DNA from 2 places in the Paenibacillus sp. cl6col genome. Region 1 is predicted to be linked to the other one. Evidence: riboswitches for the same ligand, from Rfam matches in the RefSeq annotation. Region 1 holds a riboswitch; the other holds the start of a gene.
What was found. A riboswitch is a leader RNA that binds a small molecule or an ion and turns the genes downstream of it on or off. The one in region 1 is predicted to bind glycine.
Positions count from the first base shown of each region.

Region 2: it holds a riboswitch for glycine, as region 1 does, so the genes downstream of both, BLS15_RS22340 (alanine/glycine:cation symporter family protein) here and gcvT (glycine cleavage system aminomethyltransferase GcvT) in region 1, are expected to answer to the same signal.

Region 1 is NZ_FNAZ01000009.1:81,971-85,594, forward strand. Features, by position in the region: gene gcvPA (aminomethyl-transferring glycine dehydrogenase subunit GcvPA) at 1-335, opposite strand, end outside; gene gcvT (glycine cleavage system aminomethyltransferase GcvT) at 332-1,459, opposite strand; glycine riboswitch at 1,688-1,782, opposite strand; glycine riboswitch at 1,946-2,054, shown strand; gene gcvH (glycine cleavage system protein GcvH) at 2,248-2,640, shown strand; gene murI (glutamate racemase) at 2,818-3,624, shown strand, end outside; gene BLS15_RS21625 (GNAT family N-acetyltransferase) at 3,611-3,624, shown strand, end outside.
Region 2 is NZ_FNAZ01000009.1:237,984-241,607, forward strand. Features, by position in the region: gene BLS15_RS22335 (pyridoxal phosphate-dependent decarboxylase family protein) at 214-1,671, shown strand; glycine riboswitch at 1,867-1,973, shown strand; gene BLS15_RS22340 (alanine/glycine:cation symporter family protein) at 2,122-3,462, shown strand; gene BLS15_RS22345 (sigma-70 family RNA polymerase sigma factor) at 3,624-3,624, shown strand, end outside.

The sequences.
Region 1 (3,624 bases):
AATTCACCCTGACTGATTTCAGGCTGATAGGGTGTATAGGCTGTATAGAACTCTGATCTAGAAACTAGATGCTGAATGACTACAGGGATATGATGATCGTATATGCCAGCACCAAGGAAGCTGGTATGGCTCTCACTGTTAGCATTGCGGGAGGCCAATTCCTTCATATGCTTCATCATGGCTGCTTCATCTAATGGTTCAGACATTGGCAGTACTCCATTGTAACGAATGGAGGCTGGGATATCGCGGAATAGCTCGTCAATGGAAGAGATGCCGATCTGCTGCAGCATGTCAGCCTGATCTTGTTCCGTTACTGGAATGTAACGATGCTTCATGATGGATTCGCTCCTTTGGCAGGGGTCGGGATTCGTTTATAAAATGGAGTCGAGACGACGCGGGCTTTCAACTGCTTGCCGCGAATTTCGACAAGAATTTCTGTATCCAATTCAGAGAATGCGGATTCAATCAAGGCCAGCCCTAGATTGCGTTTTAATGTCGGCGACTGTGTTCCTGTTGTAACTTCTCCGATCACGCGCCCATCTGCAAGCACTGGATAATGGGAGCGAGGAATGCCTTTGTCGATCATCTCGATGCCGACCAGCTTTCGTGCCGGTCCATCGGTCTTCTGCTTCGTTAATGCTACACGGCCGATGAAGTCGCCCTTATCCAGCTTGACGAATCGTGCTAGCCCTGCCTCAAGCGGCGAGATATCGGCTGTAATTTCTTGTCCATAGAGGGGCAGACGTGCCTCGAAGCGCAAGGTGTCTCTAGCACCAAGCCCTGCTGGGAGCAAGCCGAACGGTTCGCCCGCGCGAATCAGCTCATTCCATACGTGTGCTGCATCCTCTGCGGACAAGTAGAGTTCGAAGCCATCTTCACCGGTATAGCCTGAGCGAGACAGCAATGTTGATACGCCGCAGACTTGTGCATCCGATAGGAAATGGAATGGAGCGAGCGAATCAATAGGTGCCTCAGTTACCGCAGCAAGAATAGCTTGGGCATTCGGCCCTTGAAGGGCAAGCAATGCTGTGCGATTCGATACATTGGTCAAGGTAACGCCATGAATCAGGTGCTTCTGCAGCCATGCGTAGTCTTTATCGATGTTGGAGGCATTAACGACGAGCATGTAACGGTCGCTCTTCATCTGATAAATGAGAATATCATCGACAACTCCTCCGTCAGGGTAGCACATCAGCGTATATTGTGCTTTGCCATCCTCGAGCCGCGATACATCATTTGTTGTCATCTGTTGAAGAAATGTCAGGGAGGCAGGGCCGCTTACGATAAATTCACCCATATGGGAGACATCGAATAGACCTGCATGTGTACGAACTGCTTCATGCTCTCGCTGAATGCCGATAAATTGAACAGGGAGCTCCCAGCCGCCGAAGTCAATGCAGCGTGCACCCGGATAAGCAGAGTATTGATCAAATATTGGCGTTCTCTTCAATTGACTCATGAATTCACCTCGATACGCGTATTTGGACTAATCATCGGTATACGTACATAAAAAGGACAGCCGAAAGAAAAGTGGATGCATCGCATCCTCTCATTCTCTCGCTCTGTCCTTTGTACCTGAGAGTGTCGCCGATTGTCGCAAACAAATTGTTTGTTTCCGTGTCTACCATCGACTTTCCCCTTGGGTGACTGTATTCGTTTTCATGAATAGCAGTGCTCTCCAGAGGTGCGTCCGGTAAAAGTCCTTTTGCCTGAGAGATTCACCCATTCAGGCTTACTCCTTCGGCGCCGCTATGTCTCAGCAGTCTCTCCCTTTACCATCATTCGCCATTTTCAGCTGTCATCTCTACATTAGTTGAGCTTTCCACACTTTGTCAATTGATATTTTCTTCACAACTGATTTCATAGCTTGTCATATTGACAATCATGCATATCTTGCAATAATCTAATGGTGTTATAATTACCCAGTTTAATCGTAATTCGCGAACGAGGAAGGTCGGGAGAGTTTGACAATTGCGATTGTCAACACCGAAGGAGCAAGTTGCCAGCCGCCGATTGGCAATGAATCTCTCAGGTTCCATAACCGCCATTCTGACGCAGCTCTGGAGAGTGCATTTTCTATGCCGCCAAAGGGGTAAGTTCAACCGCAGTTGTGGCTGTGGAGGAACGGGAACTCTCAGGTACCGAGGACAGAGAACAAGGCGACAAGGCCGCTTCCTGTCCATTTTTACGATCTCGATTGGATAGACGGCCTGATGAATGACATTATGAATGAAATGGGGCGTTGACATGAGCGAAGTGAAGAATGGATTGTTGTATAGTGAAGAGCATGAATGGGTAGTTGCCATAGAAGGCAATACGGTACGGGTTGGCATTACAGATCATGCACAATCCCAGCTGGGAGACATCGTATTCATCGAATTTCCGCCAGTAGGTACCAGCTTGTCCGCAGGGGACAGCATGGGATCAATTGAATCGGTGAAGACTGTATCTGAGTTGTACTGTCCGGTATCCGGAACAATTACGAAGGTCAATGATGGATTGGAAGCGTCGCCAGAGCTTGTGAACAGCAGCCCCTACGAAGATGGATGGATTGCAGAAGTTGAAGTAGAAGGCAGCGTTGAGGAAGCTGTGAAGCACTTGCTGAATGCAGAGCAGTACACGAAGCTGATAGATGAATAGTTGAAGGAACAATAGGTTGAGAATCTAAGAACCTGCTGTACCGGTATCATGCTGGTGCAGCAGGTTTTTTCATTTGTTATCTGACAAATTTCGATAGGATTCACCGCCGAAAAGGAGTACAATATAAGCATCGACAACTAGATGTTGCAATGTTAATAAGAATGCTAGGTGAATGGAATGACAATCGCTTTTTTTGATTCTGGAATCGGTGGAATAACCGTGTTGGCTGAGGCTATGAAGCAGATGCCGCATGAACAATATTTATTTTATGCAGATACGCTGCATGTTCCTTATGGGACGAAATCTCAATCCGAGGTAATGCGCCATGTACATTCAGCTGTGGAAGACATCATGCAGCACAATGTGAAGGCGCTTGTTATTGCGTGCAATACAGCGACAAGCATCGCAGCGTCAGAACTAAGACGGAAGTACGACATTCCGATCATCGGGATGGAACCAGCAGTCAAGCCTGCCGTGGAAATGAACCGCGACAATGGCAAACGTGTGCTTGTATTCGCGACAGCTTTAACCTTAAGTCAGAACAAATACCATACATTAGTCAGTCGAATTGACGAAGAACATATTGTGGATTCGATTCCCTTGCCGGAATTGGTAGAGTATTGCGAGCAGTTAAACTTTGATAAGGGAGTGATAGGAGACTACTTCGTGCATAAGCTTGCTGGATTGGATTTGAATCAGTATGGAACGATTGTGTTAGGATGTACGCATTATCCCTATTACAAGCACATATTGAGAGACATTATCCCTGCTCATATCCAGCTTATAGACGGCAGCCATGGCACCGTGCAGCGTCTAGCACAAGTAATGCAGGAAAACCAGCTTAAGCAGTCATCGGATACGTCAGTCCGCCCTTCAATTCAATTTATGTGTTCAAGTCATGAGCAGCAATACATAGACAAGTTACAGACTGCACTCTATACCTATCAGACCTTCGGGGGAATGGATACGAATGAACAATCAATT
Region 2 (3,624 bases), 160 kb from region 1:
GGTTTTTTTGAGTTGAGATTTCGAAATCTTGCGCTCATATTCAAAATACGATGTAAATGGTAGGACGGTATGTATAATAGGGGGATAAATGGCCTGACCTCATAGCGGGCTAATAAACTGTACCTGTTCAATTATCGTCTTGGTCGGTAAGCTATTATTCAATTGGAACATCTTTCTTGAATTGAACAGTGGAAGGGAGTTGCTGGAATCCGTATGCTTAGACAGAATCCGATCTTGGATCTATCAACTGAGGAACAGCACATGCTAGGCTCATATACGTTAGAGAAGATCTGTCAGTATCTATCATACACCGACGAGGTAGTAGTTACTCCAGAATTAATCCCGTTAGAAATCGTACAGTATGCGGAGCAAATTGACTTTGCTGCTCCTGTCAAGCCTCAAACTGCGGTTCAGCATGTTATAGAAGGACTGCGTCGATATCAAGTGCACACAGCACATCCAGGATATTATGGCTTATACAATCCACGCCCGAACTTTATGGGAATTATGGCAGACACGATAACAGCGGCGTTTAACCCCCAGCTTGCTGCATGGAGTCATGCACCGTTTGCCGTAGAAATTGAGAATTACGTACTGCGTGAACTCGCCGTTCAATTTGGTTACCCGCGTGATGTTGCTGATGGAACTTTCACGACTGGGGGAGCGGAAGCTAATTTGACTGCAGTCTTAACGGCTCTATCTTATCATTTTCCAAAGTATGCAACAGACGGATTAGCAGCTCTGGAGAAGCCACCCATTCTGTATGCTTCTGAAGAGAGTCATCATTCATTGGTGAAAGCGGCTCGTTCCTGCGGGCTTGGAACGAATTCAATTCGCTCCATTCGTACGAACGATTCCTTGCAAATGGATATAGACGCGTTATCAGAACAAATACGTACAGACCGCGCGCAAGGTTTAGCCCCATTTCTTATTATTGCTACAGCGGGAACGACGGGAGCCGGTGCAATTGATCCGTTAATGGACATCGCAGCAATAGCGGAGCATGAACAGATGTGGCTTCATGTGGATGCTGCTTATGGCGGTGCAATCGTATTGGATTCCGAGCTGTCCTCCCATATAGATGGTATCCAGCAAGCAGATTCAATCGCGTTTGATGCACATAAGTGGCTGTCCGTTCCGATGGGGGCGGGCATGTACTTCACACGGCATTCACGTATATTGAATGAAACCTTCCGTATAACGGCAGATTATATGCCGAAGGAGGGTGAGGAGTTGCCCACGATTGATCCATATACGCATTCCATTCAATGGTCACGGAGATTTATAGGATTGAAGCTGTATTTATCCCTGGCTACAGCGGGTTGGGAAGGATATCGGGCTGTCTTGCGACATCAAGTTGAAATGGGCAAGCTATTCCGAGAAGAATTAATGCGATCTGGCTGGACAGTTGCCAATGATACCGTGCTGCCTGTCATTTGCTTTCTTGATCAAAAAGCATGGACACGAAACGACCAGGACTTCGCTCTATTTGTGAATCAACACGTATTGAGCACAGGGAAAGTGTGGCTATCCGTATTTACCATTCATGGTGTACCAACGCTGCGTGCATGCTTTACCAATTACGATACGAATGTGCAGAATGTGAGTGAACTCATTCATTTATTAAATGAGGCCAGATCCCTATATTACAGTCAACGAGCACATGTGTGATAGATGGTATGGGATAAATTACAATGCAGTGGATCATTGCACAATGATAGTGTGTCTACTATAATGTTACCTACAACTTTATAACTGGATGAAGTTTGCGGGAGATAGACGAATCGTCTAGCCGAAGGGGTAAGCTCTCAGGCGCTTAGGCATATCGAACCTTGAGCTCGAATACGTATAAGCAGGACCGTAAATGGACAGGACTCTGGAGAGACTCCATGATTGGGGCACCGAAGGGGCAAGACGAATTTGATTCTCGTGGATTCGTTAAAACTCTCAGGTAAAAGGACAGGGATGCAGAAGCGTAGAAAAATCGTAAGTCATTGGTATGATGATCTTATTTAGGTATGTCACTTACGTCAGGTTATTTATTCTGCACACATGTCCCCAGGGTCAAATCATTCGATTTGACTCTTTTTATTATTCACAAAGAGGGGAACTGATTTGACAATGATGGAACAATGGTTAGACAAATTGAACAACATGGTATGGGGAGCACCGCTTCTTATTTTATTAGTAGGAACGGGAATTTTATTAACGATCCGCTTGGGAGGGCTGCAGTTGTTCCGCCTGCCGCTCGCCTTGAAGTTAATATTCAAGTCGAAGAATGAGGGAGAAGGGGATGTATCCAGCTTCGGTGCATTGGCTACTGCGTTGGCGGCGACAATTGGAACTGGTAATATCGTGGGGGTTGCTACTGCAATTAAGGTGGGTGGACCCGGTGCATTGTTCTGGATGTGGGTTGCTGCATTCTTCGGAATGGCTACCAAATATGCGGAGGGATTGCTTGCTGTCAAGTATCGCAACATTGATGACAATGGACAAGTGCTAGGTGGCCCAATGTATTATATTGAGAAGGGGCTTGGCATGAAATTCAAGCCGCTTGCTGTATTCTTCGCGATTAGCGGGGTGTTGGTTGCCTTACTTGGAATAGGTACATTTCCGCAAATTAATGCGATCGTCACATCTACAGAAGCAAGCCTTGGAGTGCCTGCAGTAGTCACTGCGGCAATCGTCACTATCGTGACCGCACTTGTTACAATTGGCGGGATTCAGAGTATATCGCATGTGACGACGACAATTGTTCCTGTCATGGCTATTATCTATTTTATCGCGAGTTTTGTGGTGCTTATTGCATTTGCGGATCAGATACCGCACGCACTGTCGTTGATTTTCCATGGCGCGTTCAATGTAACAGCAGCAGGAGGCGGCTTCTTGGGAGCAACGGTTATGATGGCGATCCGCAACGGGATTGCAAGAGGTGTATTCTCCAATGAATCAGGTCTCGGAAGCGCACCGATTGCGGCCGCGGCTGCGAAGGTGAAATGGCCGGCTGAGCAAGGACTCATATCAATGACTGGAACATTCATCGATACGATCATCGTCTGCTCGCTTACAGGATTAACATTGATTGTAACGGGTGTATGGAATGGCCCAATGGAAGGAGCGGCCATGACACAGGCAGCATTTGATGCTGCGCTGCCATACGGTTCCCTCATTCTTATGTTTTGCTTGATTTTATTTGCATTCACGACGATTCTTGGCTGGAACTATTACGGCGAACGGTGCATGGTTTATTTGTTCGGTGTCAAATCGATTCTGCCGTACCGCCTTGTGTTCATTGCGATCATTGGCTTTGGGGCATTTATCAAGCTGGATATGATATGGAAGCTTGCTGATATTGTAAATGGATTAATGGCGCTGCCGAACTTAGTTGCACTGCTCGGTTTGTCTGGAGTCGTCGTGTCTGAGACGCGTCTATATTGGAAGCATAGGGAATCCGAAAAATAAATAGAAGCAGGAAGCGATTCCTGTTCTTAAGTAAACTGCCAAATGCATGAAAGTGAACATTTGGCAGTTTTTTTGCGTTTAATGAAACCTTTTGCCTATCTTGTGCATCTAATTGACAGTTTGATTCGCGTGTATGGGGTAAAGAAGGGAGTAGAAACGGCT